Regions from separate parts of the Streptomyces sp. MNU89 genome, predicted to be linked through region 3. Evidence: riboswitches for the same ligand, from Rfam matches in the RefSeq annotation. Region 3 holds a riboswitch; each other region holds the start of a gene.

Region 1 (4,936 bases), 1.4 Mb from region 3:
ACGCTCACGGATTACCCGTTTCCTGCGACCGAAGGGCACCACCATGGCAGAGCGCCGCGTCACCGTCGGCTGGGCCGAGGGGCTGCACGCCCGTCCCGCCTCGATCTTCGTCCGCGCGGCGACCGCCTCCGGCGTTCCCGTGACGATCGCCAAGGGCGACAGCTCCCCGGTCAACGCCGCCTCGATGCTCGCGGTGCTCAGCCTGGGCGCCCAGGGCGGCGAGGAGATCGTCCTCGCCTCCGAGGCCGAGGGCGCGGACGCCGCGCTCGACCGGCTGGCCAAGCTGGTCTCGGAAGGTCTGGAGGAGCTGCCGGAAACGGTCTGAGACCGGGGCCGGCCCCGGCGGTCCGGGCGGCCCCTCCGGCGGGAAGCCTTCCGGGCCGCCGGGCGCGGCGAACAGCGCACGCCGGAGCCGCGGTTGCCCCTCGGGGGCGGCCGCGGCTTCCGTGCGCGGCCCGTGCCCGCCCCGCTCGAGGGCGTGCCGGGAAAACAATCCGGCGTCCTCACGGCAACCGCTTCTTCTCGCCCACCCGATATCCGCGTTCCCGCCCCTATACGCGTCCCGTCCGCGCCTTCCCCGCTTCTTCGCCCCCTTTTCCCACGCCCGCATTACGCCCGCATTGTTAATTCTGGACGCGTTCCGTGTTGACGGATTGTTTCGGATTCCTCACCGCGGCCGGACGGCGCAGCCGGCTGCCCTCCGGTGGCGCGAGTTCGGTGTGCGCCGCCATGAGGGCCCGGGCACGCGCCGCGTCCCCCCGCGCGACGGCGTCCACGATGGCGCCGCGCTCCGTCCAGGTGTCGGCCGTGGGCGCCGACCGCGGGACCGCGTACACCCACGCGATCTTGCGGCGGACCTGGGTGAGCAGGGCGATCAGACTGGGACTGCCCGAGGCCTGGGCCAGCGTCTCGTGGAACCAGGCGTCCAGCGAGCGCAGATCCGCCGCCTGCCCGTGGCGCGCCCGCTCCCGCCCGAGCACCACCAGCCCGCGCAGCACCTTGAGATGCGCCTCGGTGCGGCGCTGCGCCGCCCGCCCCGCGGCCAGCGGCTCCAGCAGGGAGCGGATCTCCAGCAGGTCGGCGGCCTCCCGCTCCGTCGGCTCGGCCACACAGGCGCCCGCGTGCCGCCGCGTGGTGACGAACCCCTCGGACTCCAGGGCCCGCAGGGCCTCCCGCACCGGGACCCGAGAGACACCGTAGCGGCGCGCGAGCAGCTCCTCGGTGAGGCGGCTGCCGAAGGGATACGCCCCGGCGACGATGTCGTCGCGGATCGCATGGCGCACCGCGTGCGCCGGAATACGGCGGCCGGCGGGCGGCGAATCACCGTTCATCTCCGACTCCGCATTTCCGGACCTCCACTGGAATTCCCGTGGAACACAGGGCTCGACATTCCCGAACTGTATTGCAGGACGCGGAATATGGTGACGAGGGTGCGCGCCGGTGCATTGCGATCCGGCCAGGAAACCGGCCACGGCGGGAAGCGGCCCGGACGGCCCGGGCCGTCCGGAGCCGGATACGCGGAAGACCCCGGCCGGGAGGGCCGGGGTCTCGCGTCGCGCCGAGCGTCAGACCGAGACGCCGTGCGAACGCAGGTACGCCACGGGGTCGATGTCGGAGCCGTACTCGGCGGTGGTGCGGGCCTCGAAGTGGAGGTGCGCACCGAAGGAGTTGCCGGTGTTCCCGGCGAGACCGATCTGCTGGCCGGGCGTGACCGCCTGGCCCGCGGTGACGTTGAGGGCGGACAGGTGCCCGTACTGGGTGTAGGTGCCGTCGTTCATCCTGATGACGACGCTGTTGCCGTAGGAGCCGTCCCAGCCGGCCTCGACGACGGTGCCCGAACCCACGGACTTGACCGGGGTGCCCTCGGCGGCCTTGAAGTCGATCCCGGTGTGGCTGCCGGAGGACCAGGCGGCACCGGAGGCGTGGTACTGGGTGGAGACGAAGCTGCCGTCGACCGGCAACACGAAGGTGTTGAGGCGCTTGCGCTCGGCCTCGCGGGCGGCCCGCTCCTTGGCGGCGCGCTCCTCCTTGGCCCGGGCGTCGGCGATCCGCTTGGCCTCGGCGGCCTCACGCCTGGCCGCGGCCTCGGCCCGCTCCATGGTGGCGGCCACGTCGGCGGCGGACTGCTGGGCCTCGGCCTGGTCGCCGATCCGCTCGCCGAGGGTGTCGTCGAGGACGACCGCCTGGCGGAGCCCGGTGTCCGCGGCCCCGCGGGCACTGTCGTCGGCGGCGAACGCCGGGGAGGCGAGGGTGGCGGCCACGCCACTGGTGGCGAGGGTGGCCATGCCGGCGACGCGCGCGGGGCGGATGCTGCGACGGCTCGGACGGCGGTGCTTCCCGGTGGTACGGGTGGGCGGCATAGGGTGCGGCTGTCCTTTCCTTCCTTCTCGCCTACCGGGTTAGCTGACGGGTTCGGAGCAGGAAGGTCTCCTACGGGCCCCTCGCGGGGAGGCGCCCGATTCACCCCAAGGGACCGGACCGTTCCCGTACCGCCGTCGGCGGTGTGGGGCGGCCCGTCCCGCACCGGTGAGGTGCGGGAAGGAGGGTCCCCGGCTCCCCTGGCTCGCGCCATGGGGACTCGGCGATGACTGCCCGGTGCCGCGGTTTGCGGCGAAGTGCCCGGCCGGACAGCCGGATCGACGCTAAGACGGACGGCTCCGCCGCGCCAAACAAAACCGGCTTTTTGTTGCGGAGGCCACAGGAGAGAACACCCGCACCGCGGCAAAACGGGCCAAACGGCGGCGCTCCCCGCCGGACGGCACGGCGGAATCGGCGCCTCCGCCGGGCCCGCCGCCGGCCCCTCGCGCGCCGTACCGGCGTGACCGGAAAACGGCCGTGACGGACCGCCGGTTCCGACGGTGCGTCACGGCCGCGTGCCGACAGGTCGCGTCCTGCTCGACAGGTCGCGTCCCGAACGCCGGTGACCGGAGCGGCCGTTCAGCCGCTGACGACCTTGACCTCTCCGATGCCCAGCGCCCGGACCGGCTCCTCGATCGCGGCGGCGTCCCCGACCAGCACCGTCACCAGGTTGTCCACCGGGAACGCGCTGACCGCGGCGGCGGTGGCCTCCACCGTGCCGGTCTCGGCGAGCCGGGCGTACAACTGCGCCTGGAAATCATCCGGAAGGTACTGCTCGACCTGGTCGGCCAGGGTCCCGGCGACGGCCGCGGCGGTCTCGTACTTCAGCGGCGCGACCCCGACCAGGTTCTGCACGGCCACATCGCGCTCCTCGTCGGTCAGCCCGCCGGCCGCGAGGGTGCGCAGCACCTGCCAGGTGTCCTCCAGGGCCGGGCCGGTGACATCCGTGGCGACCGAGCCGCTGATGGCCAGCAGCGAGGCACCCGTGCCCTCGGGCGTCGAGCGCAGCACCTGGCCGAAGGCGCGCACGCCGTAGGTGTAGCCCTTCTCCTCGCGCAGCACCCGGTCCAGGCGGGAGGTGAGCGTGCCGCCGAGGCAGTAGACGCCGAGCACCTGGGCCGCCCAGACCCGGTCGTGCCGGTCGGGGCCGACCCGGCCGACGAGGACCTGGGTCTGCACCGCGCCCGGCCGGTCCACGATCACGACCCGGCCGGTGTCGTCCGCCGTGATGGCCGGTACGGGGCGGGCCTCGGCCGTGCCGCCGGTCCAGGTGCCCAGGGTGCCGGCGAGGACCTCGGCCAGCGGGATGCCGGTGAAGTCGCCCACGATCACGGCGGTCGCGGTGGCGGGGCGGACGTGCGCCGCGTAGAACGCGCGGACGCCTGCGGCGTCCACCCGCGCGACGGTCTCCTCGGTGCCCTGCCGGGGCCGGGACATCCGGGACTCGGCCGGGAACAGCTCCTTGGAGAGCTCCACCGCGGCCCGGCGGGCGGGGTTGGCCAGCTCGTGCGGGATCTCGTCGAGACGGTTGCGGACCAGCCGCTCGACCTCGTCCTCGGGGAAGGCCGGGGCCCGCAGGGCGTCGGCGAGCAGCCCGAGCGCCTTGGCCAGCCGGGAGGCCGGGACCTCCAGGGAGACCCGGACCCCGGGGTGGTCCGCGTGTGCGTCCAGGGTGGCGCCGCAGCGCTCCAGTTCGGCGGCGAACTCCTCGGCGGTGTGCTGGTCGGTGCCCTCCGAGAGGGCGCGCGCCATGATCGTGGCGACGCCGTCGGTGCCCTCCGGCTCGGCCTCCAGGGGTGCCTGCAGATTGATCTCGACGGCCACCACCTTCTGGCCGGGGCGGTGGCAGTGGAGCACCGTCAGCCCGTTGGGCAGGGTGTCCCGCTCGGGGGTCGGGAAGGCCCAGGGCGTGGGCTCCCCGGCGCGCGGCATCGGGTGGTACGTCATGGTGGTGCCGGCGTCGCTCACTGGGCCGCCTCCTTCTCGTCGGTGCCGTCCGTGCCCTCGGTGCCGTCCGGGCCGTCGCCGGGCTCGGGCCCGGTCGGCTCGTAGACGAGCGAGGCGCGGTTGTCGGGACGCAGCCGCGCCGCCGCCACCTCGCGCACCTCCTCGGGGCCGACCTCCAGCAGCCGCTGCACCGCCGTCAGCGCGAGCTGCGGGTCGCCGAAGAGGACGGCGTACCGGCAGAGCTGGTCGGCGCGGCCGCCGACCGTGGCGAGCTGGTCCAGCCACTCGCGCTCCAACTGCGCCTGGGCGCGCTCCATCTCCTCCGGTGTCGGGCCCTCTTCGGCGAACCGGGCCAGCTCCTCGTCGACCGCCCGTTCGATGGCGGGGATCTCCACACCGGAGGACGCCTTGACGTCCAGCCAGCCCATCGAGGGGGCGCCCGCCAGCCGCAGCAGGCCGAAGCCCGCGCCGACGGCGAGGCGGTCCCGGCGGACCAGCCGGTTGTACAGCCGGGAGGACTCGCCGCCGCCGAGGACCGTCAGGGCCAGATCGGCGGCGTCGGCGGCGCGGGTGCCGTCCTCCGGAAGCCGGTAGGCGGACATCAGCGCGCGGGCCGGGACCTCCTCGCGCA
Region 2 (4,936 bases), 3.5 Mb from region 3:
GCGGTGATGAAGAGGAGCACACCGGAGAGGATGTACGTGCCGGAAATCATGATCTTGCGGCCCACGGTGTCGAAGAGCTTGCCGAGCAGCAGCGGCCCGAAGAAGTTGCCCAGCGCGATCACCGCGAAGAAGTAGCCGGTGGAGCCGGTGCCCACGTCGTAGAACGTGGTGAGGATCGCGCCGAAGCCGAAGGTGATGGCGTTGTAGAGGAAGGCCTGGCCGATGAAGAGCGAGAAGCCGAGGACGGCGCGCCTGCGGTAGTGCGAGAAGACGGTGCGGGCGATCAGCCCGAAGCCGATGCTCTTGCGCTGGTGGATGGTGATCTCGCCGGCCGGCTCCGGGAGTTCCTCGCCCTTCTCGGCGGTGACCTGCTCCTCGGCCTCCCGGACCAGGGCTTCCGCCTCCTCGCCCCGGCCGTGGATGAAGAGCCAGCGTGGACTCTCCGGTACGTGCCGGCGGACGAGGAGGATCACCAGTCCGAAGACGACGCCCAGCCCGAAGGTCAGCCGCCAGCCGAGGTCCTTGGGGAAGATGTCGGTGTCCAGCATGACGATGGACAGCAGGGAACCGCCGACCGCGCCCAGCCAGAAACTGCCGTTGATGATGAGGTCGACCCGGCCCCGGTAGAGGGAAGGGATCAGCTCGTCGATGGCCGAGTTGATGGCCGCGTACTCGCCGCCGATGCCGAAGCCCGTGAGGAAGCGGAAGACGAAGAACCACCAGCTGGAGAAGGAGACGGCGGTCAGCGCGGTGGCGGCCAGATAGACGGCCAGCGTGATGATGAAGAGCTTCTTGCGGCCGTAGCGGTCGGTGAGCCGGCCGAAGAAGAGCGCGCCCAGACAGGCCCCGGCGACGTAGAGCGCCGCGGCGACACCGGTGACCTGGCCGGAGCTGATGGGCAGACCGCTGCCCTCCTCCGAGAGCCGGCCCGCGATGTTGCCGACGACGGTGACCTCCAGACCGTCGAGGATCCACACGGTGCCGAGGCCGATGACGATGGTCCAGTGCCAGCGTGACCAGGGCAGTCTGTCCAGCCGGGCGGGCACGGCCGTGGTGACCGTGCCCGTTCCCGCTCGCGCGTCCAAGGGGTAGTCCGCCGCCATCCCCGCACCCTCCGCTCGGCTCCGGCCCGGGGCGGCGCCCCGGTGCTCATCCGTGCAGGCAGGTTCCCGGCGCCGTGCGATTCACGCCCCCGGGGTGGGCCGGCCGGAGGGATCAGGGGCCGGGCAGGCCGGCGGCCCTGGCGTCGGGGGACGCACCAGGGCTGCCGGAGCAGAGGCCCGCGCTGCGAGTGGGCGGGGCGATGCGGGGAGGCCGGGATGGGGGCGGCCGGGACCGTCGGTGGAAAGCCGCAGGGTACGGGGTTTGCGGCAGACGGGTGGGGCATACGCAGAAGCGGGACACGGGGTAACACCCGGGGGCCGGAGGGCGCGTCTGCGAGCGCGCCCTCCGCTTCCGGCCCCCGGACCGGGCCGAGCGGGCGTGGCCCGTCCGCGAGCGTGCCGCGGGATGCCGGAGGGTGAGGGCTTGGGCCGTGGTGCGATGTCGCGGTTCAGATGTTCTTGCCGTGGTCGCGGAGCCAGGCCGCGGGGTTGACCGGGTCGCCGCCACCGGGCCGGACCTCCAGGTGGAGATGCGGGCCGGAGGAGTTGCCGGTGGAGCCGACGCGGCCGATCGTGTCGCCGGTGGTGACCTCGCCGGAGGTGACGGTCATCGAGGAGAGGTGGCAGTACCAGATCTCCGTGCCGTCATCGAGGGTGAGGATGATGCGGTAGCCGTACGAACCGGCCCAGCCGGCCTCGGTGATCGTGCCGCCGTGCACCGCCTTGACGGGGGTGCCGGTCGGGGCGGCGAAGTCCTGGCCGGTGTGGCTGCTGGACCACATGGAGCCGGACTCGCCGAAGCTCGAGGTGAGGGTGTAGGAGGAGAGCGGAAGCGCGTAGCTGGCGGCCAGCTTGGCCAGCCGCTCCTCCTCCGCCTTGCGCGCGGCTTCCTCTTCCGCCTTGCGCTCGGCCTCCTCCGCGGCCTTCTTCTTGGCCGCCTCGGCCTCCGCCTTCTTGGCGGCGGCGTCCTCGGCGGCCTTCTCCCGCGCGGCCTGCTCGGCGGCCAGCCGCTCGGTGGTCTCGGCGACGCTCTGCTGCTGCTCGGCCTGGCGCATGATGCGGGCCCGCAGGGCCTCTCCGGCGTCGGCGCCCTGAGCGATCTCGTCCGTGGTGAGCCCGGCCTGCGACAGCGGGGCGCGGCTGGCGGTGGCGGAGACGTCGTTGGAGCCGCCGACCAGGGAGTCGATGGCGGGCAGCTTGTCCGTCACCGGGGAGAGGTCGGGCAGCGAGATGGGGGCCGGGGGGCGGTCCTTGGCCGTGGCCATGCCGCCGGCGCCTACAGCCGCGATCACCCCGACGCCCAGGACGGCGCCGCTCCGGGCCATGCCTCCGCCGCGCTGTTTGACGACGCGGTGCCTGCCCCGGACCGGGGCGGTGGAATCGGCGGTGGGGTTCCACTCACCGACGGGCTCTCCGTCGAAGAGGGGACCGGAGGTGGACGGACCGGCCCACGTCTCGGGGGCAGGGCTGCTGGACGCCACGGAGGCGCACTCCTTTCCTTCCTTCTCGCCTACCGGGTTAGCTGACGGGTTCGGAGCAGGAAGGTCTCCTACGGTTCCCTCCTCGCGGAGGGGCCCGATTCACCCCAAGGATTGGTTCCCCGGTTCCCTTGGTGCAGGTGGTGCTGTTCCGCGCATGCGGGATTCGGCGACTGCGCAGGCGGTGCCACCCTTGGTGGCGGCTGGGACGACCGCGCTGCGTTATCGAACGTTAATTGACGGAGCACCCGTATTCCAAGCCGTTCCGGCTGATCTTTTGGTAATGACCGCATGAAGAAAACGGACATCGGCCGCCAGAGCCGGGCGAGTTGACCGGGCGGCGGAAAACCTGTTTCCGCTGATCGTGCATCAGTTGTTATCGCCTGGACACCTGCCGTCACACAGCGTTGCCGTGGCCGGCGGCGGACGTCGGGTTGCGGGCGTGCCGGAGCGGACGGCGAGGGTCCGCGGCCCGCGGTCCGGCAGTCGGGAGATCCGGCGGTGGGGAGGTCCGGCGCTCAGGGGACCCGGCGGTCAGGAGCGCCGCTCGGGGATGTCCGTGACCGCGAGGAGCGCCATGTCGTCATGGGCGCGGCCGCCGGTGTGCAGGGCCACGTCCCCGACGATGGTGTCCAGCAGCTCCTCCGGGTCGCTGAAGGACCGTCCGGTCAGACTGAGTTGGGGATCGTAGAACTCACCGGCACGGTTGCGGGCCTCCGTGACGCCGTCGGTGAAGAGCAGGAGGGTGCACCCGCGCGGAAACACGATCTCCTCCACCCGGTCCGGCTCGGTCCGCAGCCACGCCAGGCCGAGCGGTACGGCGGGCACTAGCGGTTCGACGGCGCACACGGTCCCGTCACCGGTGAGCATCAGCGGGGCCGGGTGACCGCGGTTGAGCAGCCGCAGCCTCCGGGCCGACAGCCCGGAAGCGCTCCCGCCGGGAGCGCCGGATCCACCCGGGTCCGCCCCGAGGGAGCTCTCGTGCGGGATCTCGGCGAGCACGGCCGTGGTGAACCCCTCGCTCCGCTCCAGCCCTTCCCGGCGCTTCGCCTCCCGCACGAGCGCGCCCTCCAGCCGTTCCGCGATCCCCGTCAGCTCCGGCTCCTCCTCGGCCGCTTCCCGGAACGCCCCGAGGACGATCGCGACCGCGCCCACCGCCCCTATGCCCTTGCCGCGTACGTCACCGACGATGAGCCGCACCCCGTGCGGGGTGGACTGGACCGCGTAGAGGTCGCCACCGATTCCCGCGTCCGCCTGCGCGGCCTCGTAGCGGGCGGCGACGCGCAGCCCGCCGATGCGGCCGGCAGGGGCCGGCAGCACGGCCCGCTGGGCGGCCTCCGCGACATTCCGGACGGAGGCCAGCGCGCGGTGGCCGTGGCGCACCACGCGGTTGATGAAGACGGCGAGGCCCGCCACGGTGACCACCGTGGCCGTGTCGAGCAGCGACTGGTACTGCCCGAGCGTGTGGTGCAGCAGAGCGATCCCGAGCATCGCCAGGCTGGAGACGACGGCCGTCAGGATCGTGGCGGGGCCGGTGTAGAGGGCCGCGGCGACCATGGGCGCGGCTGCGAAGAACGGCGAGCCGGTCAGCTCCGGCGGTGCCAACAGGCCGAAGACCAGGCCGCCGACGATCAGGAAGCCCGGGATCCAGCAGGGGAACGGAGCACCGCGGAACCGTGTCCGGCCGTCGCCGCTGCTGCACAGCTGTCCTCGCTGCACCACCTGTGATCTCCTGCCCGGTCCCGGTCCGTCCGGTTACGGAACGACACCGCGCCCCCTGCCACCCTGGGCCGTTCCGGAGCGGAGGGCGAATCCGCGTGCGCCGTTCGGGTGACGGGCCGCGGTGGCAAGCGGTGGGGCCACCGGGCCTCACCGTCGGGCTCCGCCGGAGTCCGGTGACTCCGGGCCCGGTGGTTCTTGCCCCCTTTCGTGTAGCTTCGAAGATATGAGGAGCACATCGCGCAATGCCGTGCTCGGACCGGTGCTCGCCCTGCTAGCGGCCCTTCTGGTCGCGGCCGGGCTCCTCGCTCCGGGTGCCCGGGCGGCCGACGGCCTCGGCGGCGCCGCGGAAGCCCTGCGGAGCGGCCCGGTCTATGTGGATCCCCGGGCCTCCGGCCGGCTCTCCGGCGCCGAGGCCGAGGCACTGGCCGACACCATCGAGAACGCCGACAAGCCCGTCTTCGTCGCCGTCCTGCCGGAGGCCGCGGAGTTCGACCCCGACAGCCTGCTCCGGGATCTGCGGACCCGGGTCGGTGTCAGCGGCGTCTACGCGGTCGCCCTCGGCGACGGCTTCGACGCGGGCGCCGACAGCCGGGTCATGTCCCAGAACGCCGTGGGGAACCTGACCGGCGCCGT
Region 3 (4,936 bases):
GTTCCCGCCCTTCGGCCCCGCGTGTCCGCGAAGCCGTCTCCCGGTGCCTACCACGACGTACGGCCCGGAGCGGTTCCCTTCCGGGCAGCCGGCCGGGCCCGGGGAACGCTCCGCGTGCCCGCCGGGACAGCCGCCGCCGCGCGGCCGGGGGCACGGTGTGTCTCCGCCCGGTGGTGCGCCTCCACGGCCGGGCAACCCTTTCTGCCTACTCTCCCGTTATTACCTCCATCGGACACCACGTCAGGAGAGACGCACAGATGCCCCTAGTGACCGTCGGCCGTGAGAACAGCACCGACATCGAGCTCTACTACGAGGACCACGGCGACCCCGCCGGACAGCCGGTGGTCCTGATCCACGGCTACCCGCTGGACGGCGACTCCTGGGAGAAGCAGCTCCCGGCCCTGCTGAAGGGCGGGTACCGGGTGATCACGTACGACCGCCGCGGTTTCGGCCGTTCCGGCCGGCCCACCACCGGCTACGACTACGACACCTTCACCGCCGACCTGCACACCCTGATGACCACCCTGGACCTGCGCAACGCGGTCCTCGCCGGGTTCTCCATGGGCAGCGGCGAGGTCGGCCGCTACCTGGCCGCCCACGGCTCGGAGCGCGTGGCCAAGGCCGCCTTCCTGGCCTGCCTGGAGCCCTATCTGCTCAAGACCGACGACAACCCGGACGGGGTGGACGGCCAGGTCTTCCAGGAGATCGCGGCCGCGGTGGGCAAGGACCGCTACGCCTACTTCACCGAGTTCTACAAGGCCTTCTACAACCTCGACGAGAACCTGGGCAGCCGGATCAGCGAGGAGGCCGTCCGGGCGAGCTGGAACACCGCGGCCGGCGCCTCCCCGCACGCCTCACTCGCCTGCGTGGCCACCTGGACGACCGACTTCCGCGCCGATGTGGCCCGCATCGCCGAGCTCGCCCTGCCCACGCTCATCCTGCACGGCACCGGGGACCGCATCCTGCCCGTGGACTCCACCGCCCGGCCCCTGCGCAAGCTGCTCCCCCACGCCGAGTACGTGGAGATCGAGGGCGCACCGCACGGCCTGCTGTGGACCCATGCGGAGGAGGTCACCGACGCGCTGATGAACTTCCTCGGGAACTGATCCCGCGACACGCGAGAGGCCGGAAGGGTGCATGCCCTTCCGGCCTCTGTGTGCGCGGCGCGGTCTGTGCGCCGGTCCGGACATCCGGACAGGGCGGTCAGTACGGGCCGTTGACGTTGTCGATCGATCCGTAGCGGTCGGCCGCGTAGTTGCAGGCCGCGACGATGTTGGCGACGGGGTCGTACTGGCTGTTGGCCGTGCCCGGGACGTGGTACGCGTCGAAGGTCGGCTTGATGACCTGCAGCAGGCCGATGGACGGGGTGCCCTTCTGGGCGTTGATGTCCCAGTTGTTGATGGCGTTCGGGTTGCCGCTGGACTCCCGGATGATGTTGCGGTGGATCCCCTCGTAGGTGCCGGGGATGCCGTGCTGCTTCATGATGTCCAGGGCCTCGCGGATCCAGCCGTCCAGGTTGTTCGCGTAGGACTTCCCGGAGGCGGACGGGGCGGGGGCCGCGGGCTTCGCCTGCTGCGCCGCATCGCCGCTGTGCCGGGCACCGGGCCGGGAGGCGTCGAGGGAGAGCTCCTGGCCGGGGAAGATCAGATGCGGGTTGTCGCCCACGGTCTCCCGGTTGGTCTCGTAGACGGTCTTCCAGCCGCCGTCGACGTCGTACGCGGTGGCGATCCGGTGGAGGGTGTCGCCGCTGACGACGGTGTAGGACTCCGGGCCGGTCCGCTTCCGCTCGGCCTCGGGGGCGGCCTTGGGCTGCGCGGCCTTCGGCTTGGCCGGGGAGGCCGCCTTGGGCTGCGCGGCCGTGTCGATGTCCGGTGCCCCGGAGTCCCGGGACAGTCCGGCCTTGGGGCCGCAGGTGGGCCAGGCGCCCGGGCCCTGGACGGCGAGCAGCTTCTCGCCGGCGGCGATCTGCTGGTCCTTGGTGGCGAGGTCGGCGCGCGACGCGTACTCCGTGCCGCCGACCGACTCCCAGCTGGACTGGGAGAACTGCAGTCCGCCGTAGTAGCCGTTGCCGGTGTTGGCGGCCCAGTCGCCGCTGCTCTCGCAGGCGGCGACCTCGTCCCAGACGGCGACGGGAGCGGCGTTCGCGCTGCCCGCCGTCAGCAGGGGGGCGGCAACACCCGCGCCGCCGGCCGTGAGGACCACGGAAACGCGGGAGATCTGACGGGAAATCGTTGAAGTGCGCGGACGGCGGTGGCGGCCACGAGACATAGTTGTGCGTCCTCTCCGACGCCTGCGAGGTTAGCTGTCGGATTCGGGCTGGAGTTGCCCGGCCAATTCCCCTGACGCCCGGGGCGTATTCGGGAATTGGCTTCACCCCAAGCCGTACCGTGCGGAGCGCGCGGTACGGCAGTCTGTGGTTTCCCCGCTCCTGCCGCGCTGATCTGCTGTTTCTCCACCGGCCGGGCGGCAGGACTCGGCGTGTTCCGGCGGTGGAGCCCTCGCCATCGAGCGGAGGCGAGGACACATAAACACAGCGATTTGGTAAAGACAAGGTGAGAGAAAGCGACCCCATTCCGAACCGCGGCCGATACCGCTATTGCGGACACCGTGCGCACCGGATCTTCACCGGAGCGTGAAAGGGCCGGAACCCTTCGCGCGCTCAAATCTCGGCGGTGGAAGGAGAATCGGGGAATGTCGCGGCCGAAGGCCTCTTCAGGACATGCGGACGGAGAGCAGGGAATGTGATCCGGGACACAGCGCCGGAGAGGTTTGACTCAGATCGGCCCCATTCCACACCGAGTTGACTTACCCCCCGAACACCCTCGAATCGGAAATTCATCGCACAGACGGCTCTTCTCCGCCCGATTCCCCCGGTCCCGGCATGCGGGCGCGGGGGGCCCGAGCGGGCCGGTCGCCAATGAGCAGGGTACGGCGGCTCGTTGGCCCACCAGGCCGGCCCGGCGATGCCGTGGGCGTGGCGGTGACGGAGGCGGGGAGACGCGAGACCGGGTGAAGGCCGCGGTGGCGGCTGCCGTGCCGCCCGGACCGGGCGGCCGGGTCGCCGGATCCTGCGCACGGGATGCCGCCGCCGGGCGGCGGCCCGCCGCTCCGGTGCACCCGCTCCTCCGCTCCCGTCACGCATCCCGACGGTGCAGCGACCGTTCGTACACGCGCCTGCTCCGGATCCGCGGGCCGCAGTGGCCGGTAACGGGGACGGAGAAGGCCGAAGAAGAGCTCTGACCTGCTGCTCAGCGCCGGTCCCGGCCCTCCCGGTGGCGTGCCGTTCCGGAAGCACCGGGTGACATCCGGGGCGATGGGTAAACGGAACTATCTCCGCGGTCAAGGGCGGAACCGGCCGATGACGTCCGGGAGCCGCCGCACCGCCGCGGAGTCTCGTGACCGGAAGGAGGCGGACACCGTGACCGACGCGGTCCGGGTGGGAAAGGTGCTCACCGACCTGATGCAGGCCGGCCACACCACGGCGCTGGAGCAGCTGCCGGGGGTCGTGGCCGCGCACGCCGAGACCGTGGGCCTGCACGACGTGGCGCTGTTCGCGGTGGACCTCCAGCAGAAGGTGATGCGGCAGCTGACCGGCCGGGGAGCGGACGCGGGCGAGGGCGGAGCGGAAGTCGCGGTCGACGGCACACTGCCGGGCCGCGCCTACCAGAACGTGTCCATCCTCACCGAACCCGCCCCGGAGACGGCGGCCGGCCGGTGCCGGTGGTGGGCCCCGGTCACCGACGGGGTGGAGCGCCTGGGCATGATGCGCGGGGACACCGCCGCGGAGGACGGGCAGAGCCGGGACGCGGTCCGCAATCTGGCCTCGCTGGTGGCGTTGCTGCTGCTCAGCAAGCGGTCCTTCAGCGACTCGTACGCCCGTCTCGTGCGCAGCAGGCCGATGAACGTGGCCGCGGAGATGCAGTGGAACCTCACGCCGCCCCCCGCGTTCGCCGGCCACAACGCCACCGTCAGCGCCGCCCTGGAACCGGCCTACGAGGTCGGGGGCGACGCCTACGACTACGCCCTCACCGGCACCAATCTGCACCTGGGCATCTTCGACGCCATGGGGCACGACACCACCGCCGGGATCACCGCCAATGTCGCGGTGTCCGCCTGCCGCAACGCCCGCCGCCAGGGCGCCTCACTGGCGGAGTCCAGCCGGATGGTGGACGAGACGCTCAACCAGCAGTTCGGGACCAGCCGCTACATCACCGGGATCCTGGCCGACCTCGATCTGGAGACCGGGCGGCTGGCCTGGGTCAACCGCGGCCATCACCTGCCGGTGGTCATCCGTGCGGGAGGCCGGCCCACCCAGCTCGCCTGTCCCCCGGCCGGCCCGATGGGCGCCTCCCTGGGCCTGCCGTTGACCGTCTGTGAGGACCAGCTGGAGCCCGGCGACCGCCTCCTGCTGTACACGGACGGCATCACCGAGGCCCGCGGTGCCGACGGCAAGCAGTTCGGTATGGCCCGTTTCGTGGACTTCGTCATGCATCACCACGACAACGGGCGGCTTCCCCTGCACGAGACCCTGCGCCGTCTGATGCACGCGGTGCTCGAGCACCACGACGGCCGGCTCGACGACGACGCGACCGTGCTGCTGGCCGAGTGGGCCGGCGACCGCCAGGAGGAACTGGTTCCCTGAGGCGGGCGCGCGGGCCCGCCAGTTCCCACCCCGCACTCCCTCGCCCTCCGGGCGGCACCGACGGCCCACGCCGTACGTTGGAGGAGGTGGTGGGCGGCTCCGCCCGGTTCACCACCGGGTGCGCCGCACGCCGGACCGCACGCAGCCCACGCCGTTCCGACCCGAGGATTTCCGCATGCCAGCCCGTTCCCGTCCCCGTTCCGCGGCTGTCGCCGCCTCCGCCGCCGCGATCCTGCTGGCCGCCGTCCTGACCGGCTGCTCCGACGACTCGAGCCCGGAGGGGCACGGCAGTTC

Evidence for each region. Region 3 has a riboswitch for cyclic di-AMP ahead of E4N63_RS30905 (transglycosylase family protein). Riboswitches for the same ligand answer to the same signal wherever they lie in the genome.
Region 1: another riboswitch for cyclic di-AMP. It lies ahead of E4N63_RS08045 (M23 family metallopeptidase); the one in region 3 lies ahead of E4N63_RS30905 (transglycosylase family protein).
Region 2: another riboswitch for cyclic di-AMP. It lies ahead of E4N63_RS17270 (M23 family metallopeptidase); the one in region 3 lies ahead of E4N63_RS30905 (transglycosylase family protein).

The regions. Positions count from the first base shown of each region.
Region 1 covers NZ_JAJKLL010000001.1:1,877,358-1,882,293, forward strand. The annotation lists gene E4N63_RS08035 (HPr family phosphocarrier protein) at 44-325, shown strand; gene E4N63_RS08040 (GntR family transcriptional regulator) at 624-1,331, opposite strand; gene E4N63_RS08045 (M23 family metallopeptidase) at 1,566-2,360, opposite strand; cyclic di-AMP (ydaO/yuaA leader) riboswitch at 2,375-2,594, opposite strand; gene E4N63_RS08050 (pitrilysin family protein) at 2,938-4,326, opposite strand; gene E4N63_RS08055 (pitrilysin family protein) at 4,323-4,936, opposite strand, start outside.
Region 2 covers NZ_JAJKLL010000001.1:3,998,654-4,003,589, reverse strand. The annotation lists gene E4N63_RS17275 (MFS transporter) at 1-1,103, opposite strand, end outside; gene E4N63_RS17270 (M23 family metallopeptidase) at 1,553-2,584, opposite strand; cyclic di-AMP (ydaO/yuaA leader) riboswitch at 2,596-2,763, opposite strand; gene E4N63_RS17265 (PP2C family protein-serine/threonine phosphatase) at 3,116-4,300, opposite strand; gene E4N63_RS17260 (hypothetical protein) at 4,527-4,936, shown strand, end outside.
Region 3 covers NZ_JAJKLL010000001.1:474,200-479,135, forward strand. The annotation lists gene E4N63_RS02175 (alpha/beta fold hydrolase) at 258-1,106, shown strand; gene E4N63_RS30905 (transglycosylase family protein) at 1,204-2,202, opposite strand; cyclic di-AMP (ydaO/yuaA leader) riboswitch at 2,275-2,489, opposite strand; gene E4N63_RS02190 (PP2C family protein-serine/threonine phosphatase) at 3,419-4,642, shown strand; gene E4N63_RS02195 (F510_1955 family glycosylhydrolase) at 4,818-4,936, shown strand, end outside.